Regions from separate parts of the Thalassotalea piscium genome, predicted to be linked through region 2. Evidence: riboswitches for the same ligand, from Rfam matches in the RefSeq annotation. Region 2 holds a riboswitch; each other region holds the start of a gene.
The links. A riboswitch is a leader RNA that binds a small molecule or an ion and turns the genes downstream of it on or off. The one in region 2 is predicted to bind cyclic di-GMP.

Region 1 (8,029 bases), 1.8 Mb from region 2:
TGCTTTTATAAATGAAAATATTGACACCGGTTTTATTGAAACACATCACGATCAAATTTTTCATAGCGATGCGCAAAAACTAGCTGAAGAGCTACCAATGGCAGCACTTTACCTTGTACTTGCTGAAGCACAAAAAGCTAGCCAAGCTGCGGCTAAAACCACAGACCCATATTCCCCATGGAATATGACTAATGCTTGGCGCTTGAATGAAGCACATATTCATCATTTAACGCTATCACACCTTGATATTGAATACCCAGTAGTTGTAGAACAGAAAAGACAAGGCAGCGATATCTACTATCTGATAACAGTAGCAGAGAGAACTTATGACTGCCAAGGTAGAATAGACGGTAATACGTTATTGTTTAGTAATCATGGTCACAGAAGCTCTGCCACTATTGCCCAAGATCATCAACATATCAGCCTCTATCATCAGCATGGAGTATTTAATTTTATTCACGTTAAGCCTGATTGTGGTGACAACAGCGCACAAGAAGATCAAAACGGCTTAATTGCGCCAATGAACGGCACTATGGTCAGTGTGTTGGTAAAAACAGGTGATATCGTTACCAAAGATCAGCCTTTAATGATTATGGAAGCGATGAAAATGGAGCACACTATTAAAGCTCCAGCTAACGGCACCGTCGACACTCTCTTTTATGTGGAGGGCGACATGGTAGATGGTGGTAGTGAACTATTATCATTTACAGCAGAAATAGAGACTGAGAAATAATGGTGACAAAAATGCGATTACCAAAGCAAGTGAAAATTGTTGAAGTTGGCCCGCGTGATGGTTTACAAAATGAGAAAACGCTGATCAGCGCTGACGACAAACTAGCATTAATCGAACAACTAGCGAACGCTGGGGTAAATTATATTGAAAGTGGTAGCTTTGTTTCACCTAAATGGGTGCCTCAAATGGCCACATCAAGCGAAGTATTTGAAAAATTAAACCGTATTAACAACGTAACCTACGCGGCATTAACGCCAAATATGAAAGGGTTTGAAGCCGCAATGGCTGTTAATGCGTCTGAGGTGGCAATATTTGGCGCAGCATCTGAAAGCTTTAGCCAAAAAAACATTAATTGTTCAATTGATGAAAGTTTAGCAAGATTTGAACCTATAATGCTTGCTGCCAAAAAAGCAAACATTAACGTAAGAGGCTATGTTTCATGTGTTGTTGGCTGTCCTTACGAAGGTCATATTGAGCCTGAGAAAGTTGCAGATGTCGCTGAAAAGTTATTTAACATGGGGTGCTATGAAATATCGTTAGGCGACACAATTGGCGTTGGCACCGCAGCAAGTGTTAAAACAATGATAGACACTGTTAGCCAGCGTATACCTATTGAGAAACTTGCTGTACATTTTCATGATACTTATGGACAAGCGTTAACTAACATTTACACAGCATTACAATCTGGGATCATGGTAGTCGATAGTGCCATTGCCGGATTAGGCGGCTGTCCGTATGCTAAAGGAGCTTCAGGTAATGTGGCAACTGAAGATGTTCTCTACCTATTAAATGGTTTAGGCATAAAGACAGGTATTAATATAGAAAAACTTCTCGAAGCAGGTTGGTTTATCAGCGATAAACTTGATAAAAAACCCGTTTCAAAAGTATCTAATGCCTATCGAGCACAAATATTAAAATAATACCCAATAAATAACTTCTATTGGGTGTCCCTTTTTATTACTAAGGAGTAAACAATGGCCGGATTTGACAAAGTAGTGTCAAGCTATGAAGAAGCCATGGCAGGTCTTGAAGATAACATGACCATAATTGCAGGTGGTTTTGGTTTGTGTGGTATCCCTGAAAATTTAATTGCAGAAATCAAACGTAAAGGGTCGAAAGGTCTTACTGTCGTTTCTAATAACTGTGGTGTTGATGATTTTGGTTTAGGTGTGCTTCTACCAGATCGTCAAATCAGTAAAATAGTGGCATCTTATGTCGGTGAAAACGCCGAATTTGAACGCCAAATGATGAGCGGTGAGTTAGAAGTTGTTTTAACACCTCAAGGAACGCTTGCTGAAAAAATGCGTGCTGGCGGTGCAGGCATACCCGCATTTTTTACTGCAACAGGCTATGGTACTCCTGTAGCCGAAGGTAAAGAAGAACGTGAATTTAATGGCCGCCATTACATTCTTGAAGAAGCTATCAAAGGTGATTTTGCCATTGTTAAAGCTTGGAAAGCTGATAGGTACGGTAATTTAGTATTTAGAAAAACAGCTCGTAACTTCAACCCTCTTGCTGCAACTGCTGGAAAAATTACAGTAGTAGAAGTTGAGGAAATAGTTGAACCTGGCGAATTAGATCCTGATCATATCCATACTCCTGGAATCTATGTTGATCGTTTAATTCAAGGCACTTTTGAGAAACGAATTGAGCAGCGCACAATTCGCCAAAAGTAAATACCTAGAGTCTGTAAGGAGTTAATAATGGCTTTATCAAGAGAGCAATTGGCACAGCGTGTCGCACAAGAATTACAAGATGGTTACTACGTAAACTTAGGAATAGGCATTCCGACCTTAGTGGCAAATTACGTACCTAAAGGTATGGAAGTTATGTTGCAATCAGAAAACGGTTTATTAGGCATGGGACAATTTCCCACAGAAGAAGAAATAGACGCAGATCTCATTAATGCAGGTAAGCAAACTGTTACTATGGCAACAGGCGCTTCAATATTTGACTCTGCAGAGTCTTTTGCAATGATCCGTGGTGGACATGTTGACTTAACCGTATTAGGTGCTTTTGAAGTTGATGTTAATGGTAATATTGCCTCATATATGATCCCTGGCAAGTTAATTAAAGGCATGGGCGGCGCAATGGATTTAGTTGCCGGCGCAGATAATATTATCGTAACCATGACACATGCATCAAAACACGGTGAATCTAAACTATTAAAACACTGTACGTTACCTTTAACTGGTAAAGGGTGTATAAAACGAGTACTTACTGATCTTGCGTTCATTGAAATTAAAGGCGGTAAATTTCATTTACTTGAACGTGCTCCCGGTGTAACGGTTGAAGAAATCGTTAAACTTACTGCGGGTGAGCTTGTCATTCCTGAGAATGTACCCGAAATGCAGTTTTAAACTAGTGCGTGTTGATCTTTGCTGTACATTTTTGCAGCGATTTATTTGGTGTTTATACAAGGCTGAACTTATGTAGTGGGGTTGTTCCCCATAAATAAGTGAAAACGCCGTAGAAAAGCCAAAGAAGCGCTGTCCTACGGATACGTTTAAACATGATTTATTTTTTGTTCTAGCTCATTTATGTAGAATAACTACACTTTACTCGCTACGCCTCAATTAAATCATGTTTAATTCGTACAAAATTCGTACTCGAAAGTTCAACACGCCCTATAGACTTTGTAAGATATTCTTAATAAATAAGGGCTTTACTGCCCTTTTTTATTACCATTTGATTGCAGATATGTGTACATTTAGTCAAATTAAACACTTAGAGTTAACTTAATAACTATAAAAATCAATAAACTACAAAATAACAAGTCCTTCAAAGCAAATAATAGTAGCATTAAATTTGCAATTAGCTTAGCCATTCGCGATACTAAAGTAGACAAAGAAAAGGCAAAACACGCGAAAACGTGTTACGCAAAACCACCGGTCTAAGGGTTCGATAACCTATGACAGCGGAGTTACCGAGTTAATAGGTACATCCTGTGGTTTTTTCTTTTATTAACTCATGAATTAAAAGGTTATTAAAATGAAAAAATTATTACTAGTTTCTACTATCACTGCTTTAACATTAACGTCTGTTGTATCTGTACCTCAGGCACAAGCTGCTAACATCGCCCAAAGCGTATGTGAATATGTAGCTGCTGACGACAAGAGACGCATGCGTTCTTTTTTAAAGACGAATAAATTAAAAATTCGTAATATTTTTGATGGTATTCAGTGTAATGGGAAAAACTTGTTAGAATTTGCCGCATCAGCGGGTTCTATCGATACAGGCTCAATGATAATTAGCAAATTACCAAAGAGTGTTGTGTCTGATAACCTAGCGCTTATTCAGACTGGATCGCAACCATTGATAGACGCAGCTAACGAACGCGTTAGCAGCTAATTTTATTAGCTAGTGGACATTCGTAATAATGTTTTACAGTTAATAATTCTTCTGTCATTTAAAAAAGCCAGTTAATACTGGCTTTTTTTTCCACTTCAATTTTTTCTTAGCTAACAAACTCAGCTTTTGCAAACGCTAAAAGTTGTTCACCAAATAGGCTCTTTCGCCAATTACGTAAAAGATCTACCTGTTCAATATTAATTAACTCACCTGGCAAGTTAAAGTGCCAAGTCAAAAATTGATTTATTTGTTTTTTTGAGGCTAAGTTTTCAATTGCAATTTCATTCGCTTTTGCTATTTCTGCGATAAAATTCTTTACTTTTTTGTACGTTTGCTTATAACCAGGATATTCATCTAAACGGCTAAGTGGCTCTGGGTATTCATCTTCGCTCATTTTATTTGCAAAATTTAAAACGGCTAACATTGCTTTGCCTTTATGGCGCACATCTAAAAGCTCTACTCCTTCAATACTTCCCATAACCTCTATGCTTTTAGGATTGACTTTAGCAAGACCAAATAACGTATGATCCTTGGCAATAAAACCAATAGGCATATCTCTTTTTTGAGCTTGCTCAAACCGCCAAATAACGAGCTGCTTTAGCAAATTTAGCTGTTTAGCATTTAATCGCCAACTCATTTTTATATTGCGATAGAGTTGGCTAGCATCCGTTGGCGTATATTTTCGCTCGATCATCATCTGAGTTTCTTGCTTTACCGCTTCAAACCAAGGTGTTAATTGCAGCTGTGATTTAAGTGTAGGATAAAGTTGATATAAGTAATCGACATCAGCTTGTGCGTAAACAATTTGGCTATCAGACAATGGCCGTTTAAGCCAATCGGTTCTAGAATCTGATTTATCTAATGAAACACCTAAAAAGTGCTCTACCATGGCAGCGTAACCTATTGATAAACCATACCCTAAGAATGACATCATTATCTGGCTATCAATTAAGTTTTTCGGACGACAATTAGCATGAGTTAAGAAAACTTCTAAATCTTCGGAGCAAGCATGAACCACTTTTTCTATTGATTCATCTGCTATTAATGCCCAAAAAGGCGACAGGTCATCAACCGCCAATGGATCTATTAATGCAAGGTATTCTCCGTTACAAACTTGTAGTAACCCTAATTTTGGATAAAAAGTTCGAGTCCTGACAAATTCTGTATCAATCATTAAAGCGTCAGAACTTTTTAAATGATGACATAACTCCACTAAATCATTTTGTTCATTAATGTATTTCTTTTGCACTAAGTTTCCTACTGCGTTGTCATGCCAAATGCTAGCGGCTCAAAAAAGTCATCGTTTATCTGCACATACGGCATATTTCATTTTATAAGTAAGCACTTTATTGATACTTATGTTCTTTACCGAAACTTCGTTTAACTTCGGCGTCTGCGAGTAGATTGCTGATGTCTGGTTTGATGTTTTTTAACTGAACGACGAATGCGACGACTTTTGGCGTTATCCATTACTTTTTCATCAACTTTAACTTTGCTTTGTACTTCTGGTGGTAACCCCACCAATTGTCGATAATAATTAACTTCTTTTAATGAAAGCTCTGTCCAACCGCCAGAAGGTAATTGGCGTTTCATTTCCATATCGCCATAACGTACACGGATCAATCGACTTACTTGCACCTCTTGGCTTTCCCATAAGCGACGTACCTCTCGATTTCGTCCTTCCGACAGCACTACATGAAACCAATGATTACGGCCTTCACCACCACGGTAAGTTATTTTTTGAAAGCGCGCTGGGCCATCTTCCAATTTTACGCCTGCTCTTAAGCGTTGTAGCATGGCCTCGTTAACTTCACCAAACACTCTCACCGCATATTCACGCTCAACTTTTCGTGAAGGATGCATTAAACGATTAGCAAGTTCACCATCGGTAGTAAAAAGCAACATACCTGAAGTATTAATATCTAAACGACCAACAGCGATCCAACGACTTGAATCAAGTTTTGGTAGACGGTCAAATACTGTCGGCCGACCCTCAGGGTCTTTACGCGTACACATTTCACCCTCTGGCTTGTTGTACATTAGCACCCGACAAATTTCATCGTCTTTGGCTTGTAAGCTAACAGAATGGCCATCGATTTTAATTTGTTCGCTACCTTCTACACGATCACCTAAGTAAGCAACTTTACCATTAACACTTACACGGCCTGCGCTAATTATCGTTTCCATTTCGCGGCGCGAACCTTTGCCCGCACGGGCTAATACTTTTTGCAATTTTTCAGACATGAATTATAACTCTCTTACGTCAGTAACATCATAGCTTAAGCTATTATACCAATTGGACTATTTATTTATTCCGCTTAGTGCTTGTTTCTGTCTCTCTTATTTGAGTATTATCTTCTTTAACGATATCTGTTCCTTTTATTTTAATATCGTTTATTGAAGATTCTGATAATGGCATTAGTTCTGGTAACTGTGCCAATGATTTTAACGAAAAATAATCTAAAAATTCTTTTGTCGTTGCTAATAGTGCTGGGCGCCCCGGCACTTCTTTATGACCGACTTCCTTTATCCAATCACGTTCAAATAATGTTTTAATAATATGACTACTTACTGAAACACCTCTAACATCTTCTATTTCACCTCGTGTAATAGGCTGGCGATAGGCAATTAATGCTAAGGTTTCCAAAACTGCTCGCGAATACTTGGGCGCTTTTTCTTGAAATAAAATTGCAATTTCACTAGCGATCGCTTCGACTACTTGAAAACGGTATCCAGAGGCAACCTCTACCAAATGGATAGCCCTAGTTTGGTAAGCACTTTCAATTTCTCCAATTGCATCAATAACTTGTTGGTGATTAACATTATAATCAACCAGTAATTGTTGTTTGATTTTGATTAAAGACAAAGGAGAGCTCGAAGCAAAAATAGCTCCCTCAATCAATTGTATTAACTTATGCCTACTTAAACTTGTCATTAGTTTACCATTATTATGCGTGTTTTCCGCCAAAATTATTATTTAGCTCGCACATTAATTCTTCCATAATTATCCGCTTGAATACATTCAATTAAATCATCTTTGATGAGCTCTAATAATGCTAAGAAAGTTACAACAACACCGTTGCGTCCTTCTAAAACGTTAAATAATTGTTCAAATGCTACAAAGTTATCTTCTTGTTGGTTAGTAAGCATTGCTAAAATATCACTCATACGCTCTCTTGTTGATAGCGACTCCTTCGCTATATGATGATGCTCATAAGCTTTCGTCCGTTCTAATACGGCATTTAACGCACTAACTAATTCAGCTAGTTCTACGTCGCTGTCGTTGTCACGCATTGGTAAGTTATCAGGTAACCTAGTATTAACGCTTAATAAGTCCCGCTCCATTCTAGGTAAAAGATCTATACTGTCAGCGGCTTTTTTAATTATTTCATATTCTTGTAAACGTCTAATCAACTCAGCACGAGGATCAACTTCTTCATCTTCAACTTGTAACTTGGGTAATAATAAACGTGATTTAATTTCTGCTAAAATTGCCGCCATCACTAAATACTCAGCCGCAAGCTCTATCTTTATGTTTTTCATTAGTTCAACATAATGCATATATTGCGTGGTTATAGGAGCAATAGGAAGATCGAGAATATCAAACTTTTGTTTTTTAATAAGATAAAGTAATAAATCTAGCGGTCCTTCAAACGTTTCTAAAATAACCTCCAGTGCGTCAGGAGGAATAAATAAGTCTTGAGGTTTATTTATGAAAGCTTCACCTCGAATAAAAGCCAATGGCAACTGTTGTTGTTGCATTTCCCCCAACTGATGTTGATTCACGTTATTCTTACCTGTCTTATTAGTTAGTTAGAGGTTTATAAGCTCGATAAATATTAAGTTTTTATATTCAATAACAACAGTATGTCACAATGACATGTATATCAATGCACAGCAGTTAAATATCACGCCCTTAAAACCCGTTTACCAATCCCCATTTCG
Region 2 (8,029 bases):
TTTACGAAGGCTTTGTTCAATACTATTAGGAGAGAGATCTTCAAGTTGTGCAATAATATTTGCAGCAGCAACTACACCGCCAACTAAGTCTAACGCCGTTGCGGTAACACCTCCATGGAGAATTTTTTGCATAGGATTGCCGACTAATTGTTCTTGCCATGAAAATCTAACTTCAGATTTGTCAGGGCTAAATTTGGTGATATGCAAGCCAAGTAGTTGATTAAATGGCATATCATTATTCCAAAATTTTTGCATCTGCTTAAGTACTAATGCGTTATCCATAAAAGTCTACTGGTAAGATGTGTGAATTGTTAGTGTAAAGGAACAATAGGTAATTTAGCAACAGAGATATTTACCCTCTTCATGGCGTACCTGTAATGCAATCACAGAGTGACAAAGCAGCGCATTAATATAAAAATAGATAAATTACTATAAATCGCTGTTGAGGCTGAGCGCGGTAAGGTAAAATGTAATTACTTTCCTTTTAGCTGAAAAATATTTTGTCTGCGCTTTCATTAAAAACATCTCACTCTTCATTGTTGAATGCATTACAGCATTTTTTTGGTTATTCAAGTTTTCGCTTTGGCCAAGAAAAAATTATTGAACAGGTAATGTCAGGTAAAGACAGCTTAGTACTAATGCCTACAGGCGGTGGAAAATCGCTATGTTATCAACTCCCAGCGGCGCTGCTTCCAGGAATAACTATTGTTATCTCGCCATTAATTGCTTTAATGAAAGATCAGGTTGATAGTTTAAATAGGCAAGGGATTTCAGCAGCATTTATCAATTCAAGTTTAACTAACGAAGAGATTAACTCTATCTTTCAGCGACTTGCTGAGGGTGAAATTAAATTATTGTATTTAGCTCCAGAGCGCCTCAAAAGCCGTTATTTTCTTGAGAGTTTGCATAGCTTACCGATCAGCCTATTTGCAATTGATGAGGCACATTGTATTTCACAATGGGGCCATGACTTTCGTCCTGCTTACACTCAACTATATTGTTTAAAGCAACAGTTTCCTACTATTCCAATTTTGGCGTTAACGGCGACAGCCGACGTGACAACACGCAAAGATATTTTAATGCAGTTGCAACTTCATCAGCCTAATATTCATATTGATAGTTTCGATCGCCCTAATATTCGCTTAACGATGGCAGACAAATATAACGGTATTCAACAAGCGATTGGTTATATCAAGAAGCGTGGTGTAGAAAGCGGTATTATTTATTGTAATAGCCGTTGGCAAGTTGAAAACCTAGCAAAAGCACTAGCATCAGCTGGAATTAATTGTGCGGCTTATCATGCAGGTTTAGAAAGTGAAATTAGAAATAATGTTCAAGACAATTTCGCTAAAGATAATATTCAGGTTGTCGTTGCAACTATTGCTTTTGGTCTGGGAATTAATAAGTTAAACGTTAGGTATGTTATTCATTTTGATCCCCCGAGAACATTAGAGTCTTACTATCAAGAAATTGGTAGAGCTGGCAGAGACGGCTTAGCTGCAGAAGCATTATTTCTTTATGACGACAAAGATGTACAACGGATTATAAAACGTATTAATGACAGTGATGACGAAAGCCGAGTAGACGTAGAAATGCAGCGTTTTCAAACAATGCAAGGGTTTATCGATGCGCAAACCTGTAGGCGGCAAGTCGTACTAAATTACTTTGCGGAGTACACTGACAAATCGTGCGGTAACTGTGATATTTGTCTTGATCCACCGACCTTGTTTGACGGCACAGTCGCTGCTCAAAAAATACTTTCCTGTGTATATCGTATCGAACAACAGGGAAATATTGACTATCTAATCCAAGTTATTCGTGGCGAACTTAATGGGCAAGTTAAAGCTAATGCGCATGATCAAGTGTCAACGTTTGGTATTGGTCGTGATAAAACCCCAGGGTATTGGCATGCCATTATCAGGCAGCTTATACATTTGGGGTACTTACAGCAAGATATTGCCAACCAATCAACGCTATGTTTAACTCAGGCGGCACGCGGTGTATTAACCGGTAATAGTATATTGATGCTTGCTGCACCACGTTTACAAAAAGCAAGCTACTGGCAACGCAATAAGCAAGTTAAGAATAACTATGACAGGAAGCTATTTATTAAATTAAGAGAGTTGCGTAAAACAATTGCCGATGTTGAAGACATTGCCCCGTATATTGTTTTTAATGATGCAACCTTAGCTGAACTTGCAAGTGCCAAACCTGTGAATTCAGCACAGTTTTTAAGAATTAGTGGTGTTGGAGATACCAAGCTTTCTCGTTATGGCAAGCCGTTTATTGAGGTTATTCAAGAGCATTTGAATGCTTAAAGCTAAGCTGTCTGGCTCGTAAGAGTGTGGGTAAATACTAAAAAAGCGCTCAACAGCGCTTTTTTAGACAAATCGAAATCTACTTTTTGCTGGCAAAGTATGCAGCAACATTTGCAATATCTTCGTCTGATAACGGCATTGCCATTGCAGACATTACAGGATCTTTACGAGCACCTGACTTATAATCTTTTAATTGCTTAACAAGGTACGCTTCTTTTTGACCTGCTAAGTTTGGGTACATAGGTATTGCCGAAATACCTTCGGCGCCGTGACAAGCTGCACAAGTTGCTGATTTAGCTTTACCTGCTGCAATATCGCCAGCAAAAGCAGGAGATGCAATCATCACTGTAGCTGCAATAGCTAAAGTAAGTTTTTTCATAACAATTATCTCTCTATAGTGGTTAAAAAAAATATTAAAAACCGAATTAATCTGCTTAGATTATAGGAAAAAAGATCAATGCTGTCGTTGGTTTTTTTGTATTATACGCCTAAGTTTGTTTACGATCATTAAATTCTCCCAGATATGACCAATAATTACCTAAAAGCGATGATAAAAAGAGTTCAATACAACGATAGTTACCAAACGATCACTTTTCAAGTATCAGCGTTTTCTTGGCATCAGGAAGCTTTAGCATTATTTATTGAAGCATTTTTTACAGTTTTTAAATCTGCTAAATTAGTTGAAGTTATGGAGGGGGCAGATCGAATGAATGCCCGATTTATATTTCAACAGGCTGAGTTTATAATATGCCTAGAGTCTAGTTGTGAAGCTATTTGGATTGAAGCTTATGGTGAGGACCAGATAACCAACTTACATACTCTCTACCAAGAAATCGAACGATTACTTAAGATGAAATAGCAATGAATAAAATATTAGTGAGTGCTTGCTTGTTAGGTGAAAAAGTTCGGTATGATGGCAACTGTCAGCGGCAACACCATATAAAGCTAGCTGTTTGGCAGCAACAAGGTCGAATTATTAGTATATGCCCTGAAGTTAGTGGCGGCCTATCAATACCGAGGGAGCCTGCAGAAATGCAGACCGATGGTCGTATTATTACTCAACAGCGTATCGATGTAACTAATGAGTTTATTTCTGGTGCAAATAAGGCGTTGTTATTATGCAAAAAGTATCAGATACGCTACGCGCTATTAAAAGAGTCTAGCCCTTCCTGTGGAAGTAACAGTGTTTATGATGGGACTTTTTCTGGCCAAAAAATTGAAGGAATGGGCGTAACGGCGAAGTTATTACAAGCGCATGGTATAAAAGTGTTTTCTGAGCAGCAAATTAATGAATTAAGTGGATTGCTTGAGTAATTATGATATTAAGATGTTACAGCTATTTGATTATACTGTGAGCTTTTTTGCATTTTGGCTACTAAGGCGCTAGTTTTATTTAGCACACTATGAACGTTTTTGTTTAAGTCTAGGGTGCTTACAGCGAGAGAAATCGTCATTTTGGGTAAGCGACTACCTGTTTTACTACTAACAAACCTTAACCGCTCTACACCTTGTCGAATCTTTTCAGCTATTTCGGTAGCTACAGAGCATTCAATTTCTGGCAATAAAACTGTAAATTCGTTGCCGCCAGAGCGAACCGGTAATCCGCTTTCACCTACATAACTAATCACCTTGTTGGCAATTTTTGATAATAAAATATCACTGATTATGTGACCAAAATCTGTTGTGACTTGCTGTAACTTATCAACATTAATTACTATTGCAGCTAAGCTTTTGTTAGGGTCCTCTTTAATCCAGCCTGCAATATGTTTATTAAGTGCTTTACGATTATATAGGCCAGTTAAAGGGTCTAAGTAAATGTCTTTACGAATTTCCTGCAATTCATTCTTAAGTGATAAGGTTTGCTTTTTGGAATCTTGTAGTTGCTGATTGAGCTTTTCTTGTTGTAATTTAAATTGTCTAGAAGCTGTCCCTATATCCACAAGTGCCTGTTTTATTTGTTGCTCATCTTGAGAACAAAGTTGTTCAGAATGTTTATCTACAGTGTTAATAAAGGTATCTGCATGGTGTGTGGTTTTTCTACAGCTTTGTTTTACTTGATCAACAATATTTTCGATATCGGTAATTATTTCGTCTCGAAACTGTTCAGCGCCTAAAATAACCTGTCGATATATTTCATCCATAAAAAAATTATCAAGCGGTTTATCTAGTGCAAGCTGCTGATTAATGAGTGCGGATAATGTAGTGTTTTGGCCATTAATAAATTCGTAACTTACCGCATAATTTATTGGAGTTGCTGGCAAGCCCCATTCTTGCAACTGCTTTATTGCGAGCGATAGTTTTTGTTCGGCCTGTTTTACTGAGTCATGGTATTTCATAACTCACTCTTTAAATACGACATATAACATTACTAAAATATTATTATTAGCTCATTCTCTAGGAAATAAACGAAAACTTCTATAGGTAAACAATAAATAAATAAAGATTGAGTTAAAAGAGCGGCAATATACGACAAAAAGTGATTATCTATAGATTAAAATGAAATAATAGAACAAGTAGAAGAAAGGTGGCACGCAAAAGTTACCGCAGGTACAAACAACTGAATACAGTATTCAGATAAGCCCCCACTATATCTAAATTCGGTAGTTCCGCTGCCATAGAGTAATCTTTAGGCCGGTAACTTTGCGTCTCTAATTTTCACTAGATTTGCCCTTTTCAAGCTTTAGTAGCTCAAAAACCATTATAGTGAATTAATTTGTCTTGTAAACCTTAAGAATAATTATCTTACGCGTCGTGCTTAAAAGTTAATCATGATAATATTATTTTACTTTTAGGCTTATACTAATTCGATTTAATTTATACCCTACTTTGGGAGAATTAATTAAATTAGTACTGTTGGCATGCTGTAGATGAGGGAGTTAAGTGAAACAACATACTTTGTATTGCGTAATGGTGTTGTTGAGTATTGCTGTTAGTTGCCGTGCTTGGACTCAAGAGAATAGTATTAGTGAAAATATTCAGCAAGTTGAACAACTGTTTGCAAAAGAAAAGGAAGCCCTTCCCGCTGATGATGTAGTTCAATTGGCTAATAATATTTTGCAAAAGCGACACTTTTATAGTGCCGACACTACAGCGAAAGTATTTATTTTACTTGCCAATACCGCAATTAATCAGGGTGATCTAGGTAAGGCTATGCAGTTTGCGCAAGATGGTATAGCTATTGTGGGCATAAATAATGTCTTGAAAATAGACTTTTTATTGAAGTTAACAGCAAGCCATTACTTTGAAGGGCGTTTTCACCAAGCAAATGAATTTGCTAACGAAGCTGTGGTAATCGCAAGGCAATTAATAAATGTAAGGTATTTATTAGTGGCTTTAAGCTATAGTGCTATGTCGAACGCGTTAATAGCGAATAACTTGGCTGCCCATCAAGAATTACAAGAAATAAAAACGCTACTTGCAGATAATGAACAGTTCAATAACTACCTTGAAGTTATTGAAATATTGGCATTAGCGTATCTGTATCAACAAGATTACGATACTGCAAAAGCATTATATAACAAAGCAATAAAACTACGGTTTGAATCAGGTAAAGTCGCGTCGATAGATAGAAGCTATTATTATTTAGCAGAAACAAACTTAAAGCTTAATCGGTTAGATGATGCCTACAGTGGTTTTTATCAAGCAAAACAAGAAGCAATAAAACATAACCTGCCAATTCGTCAAGCTTTTGCAGACTTAGGGCTAGGAAAAGTTTTACTCGCGCAAAACTTACCAGAAGAGGCGCTTCAATTCTTACTGCCGTCTAAAACTAAGCTAAGTGAAAGAAGTTTCGGCGCGCCTCATATGTCAGCTTTAATTGCATTAGCTAAAGCGTACGACAAGCTTGAGAATAAACCACTATCGTATGAAATGCTTAATAAAGCAGCAAGTTTATCACAGAAGGTAGAGGTAAGTTTTGAGCAACTTGAGCTTTACGATTTGTTAGCTGATATGTATGTCTCGCAAAGTAATTATAAGAAAGCAATTGATGTATATAAAACGCAGATAACTCATTATGAAAAGCATAATGTTCAGCAGTTATTTGTATCGCAAGGCTTTACAGGTAATGTGCTTGAGCTACAAAATCGTGAAATAGCATTGAATGTTGCTGAACAGTCAGACGTACGTCAGTCTTATTTTGCTAAGTATCAACAAGTAAAGAATATAGTTTTTTTTCTGTTAGCACTATTAGTTAGTGTTGTTATTATTGCGTTTTATCTTTATTTAAATCAGCGAAATCAGCGGTTAACTAATGCTTACGAAGATATAGAAAAGCCAGACTACTATATAGCAACCCCTTCTCAAACCAAGGTGCTTTATCAGTTGAATTATAAAAAAGCACGAAAGTTTGAATATACCTTATCTGTTGGCTATTTATCTATATGTAACTGGGAAGAACTTACCTTTCGGTTTAATAAAAGAACAGTGGCAGAAGTAGCGAAAACTATTGCGACTTTAATTAATGAATATGTTGCTGAGTTTGATACTGTTGGGTTAATTAGTGAGGGCGAATACTTGTTTTTATCTCCTCATCAAAATAAACAAAGCTTACAAAAAAAGTTAAATTTAATTGCTAACGCAATCAATAAACGATTTTTTGCTAATTTGGGTGATTTTTCAGTTAAAATTAGCTACGCATTTGAAACGCCTAGTATTCAGGATATAGATCCTTATATCTTTTTATCTAGATTAAGTGAGTCAACACGATCAGAACATACCACCTTTAAGAAGTAGACTTTTATGATTTTTGTTCTTGGGTTATTAGCCATTTTTATCACAGTAAGTATTTATTTTTACTTTCGAGCTGAAGGGCTTCAAAGAGATATAACCGCACTCAAACGCGCTTCTTTAGATAGTAAAAAAGAAAGCCAGGTGCTAATTGATACACTAGCGCTAATGGCAAAAAAGAACGAGGAGTTTATTAAGTTTCGTTTTAATAAAATGGCAAAAGAGTTGAGCGATGATAATGAATTTGTTGTTTACTTAACTCCATTAGTAGCTAACTACGCAGCCATAGTTAGAGAAAGCTTAAAAGGTAAGGCACGAACAAATATCGCAATTAAGAAAAGTTGTCAAGCTTATGACAGTAGAAGTTTTTCACGACTTACCGCGTATATTACAAAGAGCGATGGCCACATAAAACGTACATGGAATAGTAATAGCTTAAGTGGGTTTATGTCGTTTGTTGAAATGCTACTTAATGAAATGGAGCAACAAAAGGAAACAAAAGATTAATTTGTTTCCTTGATAAGGTTTAAGGGCGAATAATAATCTCAGGGTTTGTATTTATTTCACCATCATCAGATATAGTGGCTGGACTTTGGTCACAAAGTAAAACGGCTATGCTGCCTACTGCGCTGGTGCGGATAAATGCGAGATCATAGCCAAATTGGGTTAAGCTACTAGCTGCAAATTTTTGGGCTAAAGACAATTTGTCCCAAAGTGATGCTTGCTCAGGTGTATAGTGTCTTCTTTCTAATAACACTGCTCTTTCCATTGTTGCTTGCACAAAAACCTCTATATTCAGTTTAATTCAGTTTATATTGAAAAATCAATATTGATATAATCGCACATTATCCCAATTTTCAGGGCATTACAACCATTATATAATATACTTTGCGTGAATTTTAAACATAAATGAGCATGCTAGTTATAAAACAGTCTTGACCCTTATACGTACAGTTTATGCCAAAATAAGGTTAATTATAGTG
Region 3 (8,029 bases), 1.5 Mb from region 2:
GATACCTCCTTTACAGCAATTAACGTGTTAGCGTTAGCAAATATTTAGCTACTGCTAAACGCGTTTCTTCGTCTAGATAGTTTTGTGGTGGCATCTCAGGGTAGTCTTCTCGTTTTTTGGTTGGACTAGCAATAAAGTCTGAAATACCTTGTGGGTTATCCATATATAGCGCTTGAATAATTTGAATTGGAGGACCAATCATACGTCCTGTATAAGTATGACAGCCAGCACAAACACCGTTATAAACCACTTTCCCTCGCTCAGATGGATCGATAATACGTGGTGGAACAGGCTCATCTAACAAGTAGGTATCAATTGAATCTGTATTAGTAAATTCACATTCTTTCCAACTATTAACCCCTACACTTACATATTGATGGCGGTTAATAATACAACTATCAGTACTTTTACCTACTCGAACAATATCAGGATTACCGCGTTTAAACTCAGTTAACATTAACGCTTTAACTTCATCAATAGTATCGTAACCATTGTTATACATAAGGTTATTTAATAACTTAACGCCATCTGGAGATGGATCAGATTCAGGATCAATCGTTACATTCGGCGCATTGCCATGATCAGTAATCAGTATACCCGCTGTTTTGTTTCCAGAAATTATATTATTTTCAACTACAACATCGTCTGCAGCCATTATTAAAATACCTGTTCCTGCTGGGATACCACCAACTGTAGAACCAGGCGCACCAAAGTTTTTATGATTATTATTTAAAATAAAATTGTTACGAATAATCACATCAAAAGTGGTTTTAATCGGTAAGCCTGGTGTAATAAAGGCTAAAATACCACCTGTGTTATTATAAACATTGTTATTTTCAACGATGGCATGGCGAGAGTTTTCAATTTCAATTCCAGCAACACTTGCAAACACCTCGTTATGCGAAACATGAATATTGTCACTCATGCCAACATAAATAGCGGCGTCTTCAATACCAGAAATGATATTAAATTCGACAATACCATTTTTGCCAAGTTGAGGGAAAATGCCATACACCCCAGTATCAACGATTATGTTATTACGGATCTCAAAATTATTACCTGCCTGCCCCATAATGCCATTACCTTTATATTTGGTAATAACAAAATTTTCTATGACAAAGTTATTACCTGAATATAAAAATGCGTCATTTAATATACCTTCACCATCAAGGGTTGGACGTTTACCTTCTTTGATTACGCCAATAATTCTAATATCATCTTTATCAACATATACGGTTTCATGGTACGTGCCAGGCATAACCTGAATAGTATCTCCAGGTTTTGCGGCAATCACTGCATCCATAATCGTCTCGCCGTCATTTACAACATGCACTTGTCCAACAACGGTTCTTTCGGCTGCAGCGCCTTTATTGACACCTTGCAGTGCATCAGCATCAGCTGACTTATCGTAGCCACCTTCATAGCTTGCTCCACCTGTACTGCTTGTGATCACTGGGGTTGAATTTTGGATACTACCAAAATACATACCGCCGGCAAAAGCACCTGCGACGAGTATTGCACCTATTATTTTTCCTGAGCTCATATTATTCCCCACTTTGCGTTATAGCATTTTCATTATTATGATTTAATTTTTGTTGTGTACGTGCTGCTTTTGATCTTTCTTGATATTTTTCATCTATTACAGGTAAACCTGAAGGAACCTGTTGAGGTATGCGTGGTGTTAAACTTTCATCGGTTAACGTGCCTAAAAAGGTAACGATTAAATCTAATTCATCATCTGTTAGGTTAGGCTCAGATATATGCCAATGTATTAGCATTTCTTCGCCTTCAGGAATCGAGTTACCTCTACCATCATTATAAAATTTAACAGCCTCTCTAAGATCTTTATAACGTCCAGAGTGCATATAAGGCCCTGATTGAGTAATATTTCTCAGTGTAGGCACTTTAAATGCCCCTTTTAATTTAGGTGCGTTATAGGTTTTTTCTGCCCCTATATCTAATTTACGACCTTCTGGTTCAGGACTACCTATAACCGCAATTTCATTATTCGTAAATAATGGCGGTTGATGACATTCGGCGCACCGAGCAACAAACGAGCGAAATACGTTCAAACCAGCAATTTCATCTTTAGTTAGTGCTTGATGATAACCATGCGCATAGCGATCATAACGGCTATTTAATGAGATTAATGATGTTTGAAATGCAGTTAGCGAGGTATAGATTTGCTCAAGTCCTATTTCTTGCATGTCAGGATATGCTTGTGCAAACAGCTTCACATAGGTTGGCGTTGACCTAATTGTAGCAAGTAGTTTTTCAGGAGTATTACCCATTTCAAGCGGGTCATAAAGCGGCCCTAAGGCTTGTTCTTCTAAACTTTTAGCTCTAGCATCCCAAAAGAATTTGTCGACAAAAGCTACGTTCCATAAAGTAGGGGCCGAGCGAGCTATTTTTTCGCCCGTAATGCCAATGCTTCTATCTAAATTATCACTAAAACCTTTGTCAGGTTGATGACAACTAGCACATGAAATAGAACCATCTTTTGACAGTGCAGGATCAAAAAACAAATACCTTCCTAAATCAATTTGTGCAGGAGTAAAGCCATCTCTATGGGGCGGTAAATTTGTTTGGGTGCCACCTAACCCTTTATTTTGAACCGAGGTATAGAATTGGTATTGCGTTAACAAGCGACATACACCTTGCGGGGTTAACTCAAAGCTCGGCGGGCAATGCTTGGCTAAAGTAAACTCACTTTTGCTAAGGGTGTTATTATTTTCACCCTGCCATTGCTTTGCACTAACAACATTATTAGCCAGTAATACATGAATAGTAAAAACAATAACTAGACTTTTAATGACCTTCATAAGTACCTACTCTTGATTAGCAATATAATGCAAAATATCTTCAAGTTCTTGGCCCGACGTTGTTTTAGCCATCATCGCCATTTGACGACCGAACTTATCCTCGGGGTGAGTTCCTCTAATACCCTGAGTAAAATTAAGCATTTGGCGCTTTAAATACTCGACACTCTGGCCAGATAACTTAGGCGCATTCATTATTTCATTACCTTGCGCCTGCCCGCCATGACATGCCCCGCATTTACCTTGGTAGTATCGACTACCATTTTTTAAATCCCCTGTAGTATTCTGTACCTGTGATATAGCAGGTAGCGCCGCTAAATAAGCACTAAGTTCGGGAACATCCTTGTTAAAGTTGAGTTGTTTACTAATGGCTACCATTTGCATACCTAAAGTATCTTTATTGTGAGAGCCGCGAAGACCATTAGCAAAATTGTGTAATTGACGCGTAATATAACTTGCTGACTTACCAGCAAGTGAAGGTGAATTAAGCTGTGCATTACCTTGCGCTTTATCTCCGTGACAAGCTATACATTGCCCATAAGACTCTGGCATTTTATTAGCAACTGCAACTTGGCTGAGCGCACTCAATATAAATACTATTGTAGTGAGAGATAAGTGTCGGTTATACCTGTTATTTTTTTTACCAGTCAAAATATTTATTAATGAATTATTAATAGAAAAAATATAGCTATTCATACAGAAGTCACCCTATAAATGAAGTAACCACTATAAAGAGAGAAAAGTAAAATAGCTGACGAATTATAAAAAATAGCTGACGAATTCTGCTAAAAACCTAATAAATAAGGCATTAAAGTATATTAAAAAATATAAAATCAAATAATTTTAAATAATTACTGTGTTGAAAATTAAATTAGCACAAAGTTTTGGGCAAAAAAAAACGAGCTATAAAAGCTCGTTTTATTGTAATACCAATCTCACTAACTATGTGATCATTTCTACTGGGTAAAATTGGTCACTTAATAAATGAAACTGGTATAATTTTTTTAAATTAGCTATTAACGCGAGTTTCTGCAATTGCAGTTAATTCAGATGAAGTAATTGAAGAAATAACTTCAGCAACTACTTGCTTAGGTAACTTACTGATAATCATCGCACCAGTGTCGTTAGCATTTTGGTTTGCTGCAAATGCAACTAAGTTCATGCCATTACACTGAACACCGCTAAAAACTGAACGAATTTTTAATTTGTTTGTTTTTAAGAAAGAACGTAAACGTTGCTTGTCGTCTGCTGCAACATAGTCGCACATAGTTTGTGCAATGTTAGAAGCAGAAGCTTTTGGAGCAGTTACGATAGTAGTTAAAGATAATGCAGCGATAAATGTAGCAACAAGTAAGTTTTTCATTAAATAACCCTTTAAAATAAATCTATAAAATATAGTAAAAGAAACGGTTACAATTTTTACCTGTGCCCACATCAAAAGAGAAGTGGTTACTTGCCGAGGTAACTCCGCTGTCGTAGGCTTTGCCCTTAGACCGGTAGTTTTGCGTAGCACTCTTTCAAGCACCTTGCCGTTTCTAGCTGCGCGCATTATACGTTTAAAAAATAACGAGTCAATCATTTATTTCACACGCTTTTTTATTTAATGATAAATTCACTAGAGCAATGATAAAAAAGTCATTACACTGAGCCATAAATATAAAAATACACGTAAATATTGCTCTTTTATCCAAAACGTTACACAAACAGGAAGATAAATTAGCTTGCGTACTCATCGGAATATAAACTTAAGTTGTATGATTGCTAAACCAAGTTACCAACAGTCTAAAAATGCCCTAGTATTAACCGGTGGTGGCGCAAGAGCTGCATATCAAGTTGGCGTATTAAGTGCGATTGCAAAGTATGTACCGCGCCATCATGCTAGCCCCTTCCCTATTATTTGCGGAACTTCAGCTGGCGCAATTAATAGTACTGCATTAGCATGTTATGCATCGTGCTTTCATCTAGCAATAAAAAAGCTTGAATGGGTATGGAACAACCTAAGTACCAATAGAATTTATTATAGCGATCCGGTACGCGTTTTCGGCCATTTAATTAATGGTGCTTTGGCGAACTTTCAAGCCGACTATGCTAATAAAAAAGCCCATAGTTTATTAAACAGTACCCCGTTACGAAATTTATTAGATGAAGTTATCGACTTCAGACGAATTGATGTCAACATTATGAAAGGCTATCTAAAAGGGATTTCTGTTACAGCTTCAAGCTATTCAAGTGGTGATTCCGTTAGTTTTTACCAGTCACAATCAAGTATAGCGCCATGGTATAGAGAAAAGCGATATGGAAAGCCTACCCAATTGAGTGCTGAGCATTTAATGGCTTCCGCAGCTATACCCTTAGTCTTTCCATCAATAAAAATTAAAAAAGAACATTATGGTGATGGCTCTATTCATCAGCTTTCGCCATTAAGCCCTGCTATTCACCTTGGCGGTGAAAAGTTGTTTATTGTTGGTGTAGAGCAACCCCAAGAACCACTACATTCAAAAGAAAACAATCCACATCCTCCAACAACAGCTACGATCGCAGGCCATTTACTCGATGGTATTTTTTCTGACACTCTTCAAAGTGACTTAGAAAGGATGAAGCGCATTAATAAAACAGTATCATTAATTCCAAAAGAAGTTAGAACCCAAAACAAAGGCTTAAAAAATATTGACTCAATGCTCATTAATCCTAGCCAAGATTTTAACGCCCTGGCTGTTGAGCACTTTGCGGAACTACCGCTTTCACTACGTATACTATTACGTAGTATAGGTATAAGCAATGACTCTGAATCAAGTTTAATTAGCTATATATTATTTGAAAAAAACTACTGCAAGCGATTAATAAAATTAGGCTTTGAAGATGCCATGGAACAAGAAACTCAGATCCGCGAATTTCTTAATTTAAAATAATTAGCCTGGCTTTTTAACAATAATTTCAATCGGTGTTAATGCGTTACTGCTAATTTGATCAATTAAATGGCTAAATTTTAGCTTAGCATTATCTTGTATTAAAGTGTGTAGACTTAATAAGGGCTTTACTCCGTTAGTTGCTATCTTTCCCGATTGTCGCTTAAAGTAATCAAGCGCAAAATCTTTACGAGAGTTAATTGCTACAACATTAAATCCTACCGCTTTAAGCTTTCTTTGATATGAATCAAGACTTGATAAATAGCTAGTGTCACTAGTTGAAGCCCAAGGTAAAGGGTAATTGACTGTATCTTTATTAGTTTTCATTACATCATAAATTAAAAATAACGAATTTTCCCGTAAACAACGAAACACATCCGCAAATAATGCCTGTTTATCAGCAACATTCATTCCGACATGGAGCATAGTCACACCATCAAAGCTATCATCAGCAAAAGGAAGGCTTGTCGCACTTGCTTGCAGTAAGTTGATACGCTCAGCAATGCCAAGTTTTTGATTAAGTACCTGAGCAACCTTAATATATTCGGCAGTTAAATCTATCCCTGTAACATAACTAGTATAGTGTGACGCAAGGTAACGAGTAGTACCACCAAGCCCGCAGCCTATGTCTAATAACTGTGCTTCAGCTGCAAACGTAATGCCATTCAATAGTTGAGTGGTAGCTTCTCTTCCACCAATATGAAACTCATCTATTGCAGTTAATTGTTCAGCTGAAACTGAATCGAGCGTGTGTCCTGCTTTACTTAACGCTATTTTAATGGCATTTAACAAGTTACCATGAGTATAGTGATTGGCAATGTTAACTTCACTAATCACTTGTTAACTCCCTTCCTGTAAAAAACGTTCTATAAGCTCAACTCTACGAGGCTTACCTCTTACTATTAAAGTGTCCTGTGAGCAAAGTATTGTATTGTCATCTGGATTTTCAGTTTCAGTATCACCGCGGTGTAAGGCAACAATAACAATTCTACGCGGATCAAAGTTTAATGCTTTTATCGACTGACCACAGGCGAATGAGTCATCATTCAAATGAATAGCATGAGCAAACTCTATTCTGTCAATAGCATCAGGGCTAAGGTTGGTATTTTCACCTTGGTAAAAACCATGTAAATGATTGTAATGATTTTTACGTTCAGTTTGCACGCGTCTATAAATTCTAGAAAATGGAACACCAGTTAACGACAATACCTGCGAGACTAACATTAAACTGCCCTCTAAACTTTCAGGAACCACTTGATTTGCCCCTGCAGACTGCAAAGCAACCAGTTGATCATCGTTTCGAGTACGAACCAATATAGGTACATTTGGTGATAAAGTTCGTACTTTACGAATAACTTCTAACGATTGTTTGTCTTCTCCAAAAGCAATAACAACTAATTTAGCCTCACTTAAATTTGCCGCTTCCAATAGCTCTTTTTTACGTGAAGAGCCAAATAAAATGTTCTCTCCCGCATCTCTAGCTTTACTCGCTCTAAGGGGGTCCATATCAATTGCAATAAATTCAATATTTTCTTGTTTCAAAAAGCGGCTAACTGTTTGTCCAATTCGCCCAAAGCCACAAATTATCACATGATCTTTTAATTGCGTATTTTCAGGCAACTGCTCTAGATGCTCAGTATTAGCTACTTTATCGTTGCTTAGCCACACTCCTAATGTACGTGCATGTTCGATCATAAACGGGGTAATCGCCATACTAATAATTCCAACACCAAGCAATATTGAAGAAACATTTGTTGGTAATATCTGTGTTTGATTTGCTAAAGCAATTAACACAAAGCCAAATTCTCCCATTTGTGCCAACATTAGGCCTGAAGCCCACGCATCTTTTTGCTGAGCGCCTGCCATGACCGAAAGTTTTTGAATAACAAAAACCTTAACAGCCATAAAGCCAACTAATATCGCTAATATTTGAAAAGGAGACTCAATAAGCACATCTATATTGAATTTCATACCTACAGTAACAAAAAACAAACCCAATAAAATGTCTCTATATGGACGAATATCAGCTTCTAACTGATGTTTATATTGACTTTCACCCAACATAATACCCGCAAGAAATGCCCCTAACGCCATAGACAAACCAAACCACTGTGTTAATGCCGATGCTACTAGCGTAACCAGCAGCGTTGTTAAAACAAAAAGCTCATCAGTTCGTACTTGCGCCACTAAGGTAAACAACTTTGGTAACAGCCACTTGCCGGTCATTAATAAAACGGTAACAACAACAACACCTTTAACCAGCGCAATGAGTAAAGCTAACAGCATTGAGGTATCTGAATCTTG

Region 1: linked by a shared signal. The riboswitch ahead of QUD79_RS06985 (DUF3718 domain-containing protein) and the one ahead of QUD79_RS16755 (GGDEF domain-containing protein) in region 2 are both predicted to bind cyclic di-GMP.
Region 3: linked by a shared signal. The riboswitch ahead of QUD79_RS09825 (DUF3718 domain-containing protein) and the one ahead of QUD79_RS16755 (GGDEF domain-containing protein) in region 2 are both predicted to bind cyclic di-GMP.

What each region holds. Positions count from the first base shown of each region.
Region 1 is NZ_AP027362.1:1,607,455-1,615,483, reverse strand. It holds gene QUD79_RS07005 (acetyl/propionyl/methylcrotonyl-CoA carboxylase subunit alpha) at 1-733, shown strand, start outside; gene QUD79_RS07000 (hydroxymethylglutaryl-CoA lyase) at 745-1,653, shown strand; gene QUD79_RS06995 (CoA transferase subunit A) at 1,708-2,409, shown strand; gene QUD79_RS06990 (3-oxoacid CoA-transferase subunit B) at 2,437-3,093, shown strand; cyclic di-GMP riboswitch class I at 3,578-3,664, shown strand; gene QUD79_RS06985 (DUF3718 domain-containing protein) at 3,725-4,084, shown strand; gene rnd (ribonuclease D) at 4,191-5,333, opposite strand; gene rluB (23S rRNA pseudouridine(2605) synthase RluB) at 5,465-6,328, opposite strand; gene scpB (SMC-Scp complex subunit ScpB) at 6,390-7,019, opposite strand; gene QUD79_RS06965 (segregation and condensation protein A) at 7,058-7,846, opposite strand; gene QUD79_RS06960 (hypothetical protein) at 8,012-8,029, opposite strand, start outside.
Region 2 is NZ_AP027362.1:3,758,865-3,766,893, reverse strand. It holds gene QUD79_RS16780 (thioesterase family protein) at 1-282, opposite strand, end outside; gene recQ (DNA helicase RecQ) at 501-2,318, shown strand; gene QUD79_RS16770 (c-type cytochrome) at 2,398-2,697, opposite strand; gene QUD79_RS16765 (hypothetical protein) at 2,842-3,177, shown strand; gene QUD79_RS16760 (2-thiouracil desulfurase family protein) at 3,180-3,632, shown strand; gene QUD79_RS16755 (GGDEF domain-containing protein) at 3,641-4,654, opposite strand; cyclic di-GMP riboswitch class I at 4,915-4,997, opposite strand; gene QUD79_RS16750 (tetratricopeptide repeat protein) at 5,199-7,052, shown strand; gene QUD79_RS16745 (hypothetical protein) at 7,059-7,553, shown strand; gene QUD79_RS16740 (hypothetical protein) at 7,573-7,827, opposite strand.
Region 3 is NZ_AP027362.1:2,254,715-2,262,743, forward strand. It holds gene QUD79_RS09810 (parallel beta-helix domain-containing protein) at 20-1,543, opposite strand; gene QUD79_RS09815 (cytochrome-c peroxidase) at 1,545-2,822, opposite strand; gene QUD79_RS09820 (c-type cytochrome) at 2,829-3,515, opposite strand; gene QUD79_RS09825 (DUF3718 domain-containing protein) at 3,829-4,182, opposite strand; cyclic di-GMP riboswitch class I at 4,277-4,360, opposite strand; gene QUD79_RS09830 (patatin-like phospholipase family protein) at 4,574-5,728, shown strand; gene QUD79_RS09835 (class I SAM-dependent methyltransferase) at 5,729-6,562, opposite strand; gene QUD79_RS09840 (monovalent cation:proton antiporter family protein) at 6,566-8,029, opposite strand, start outside.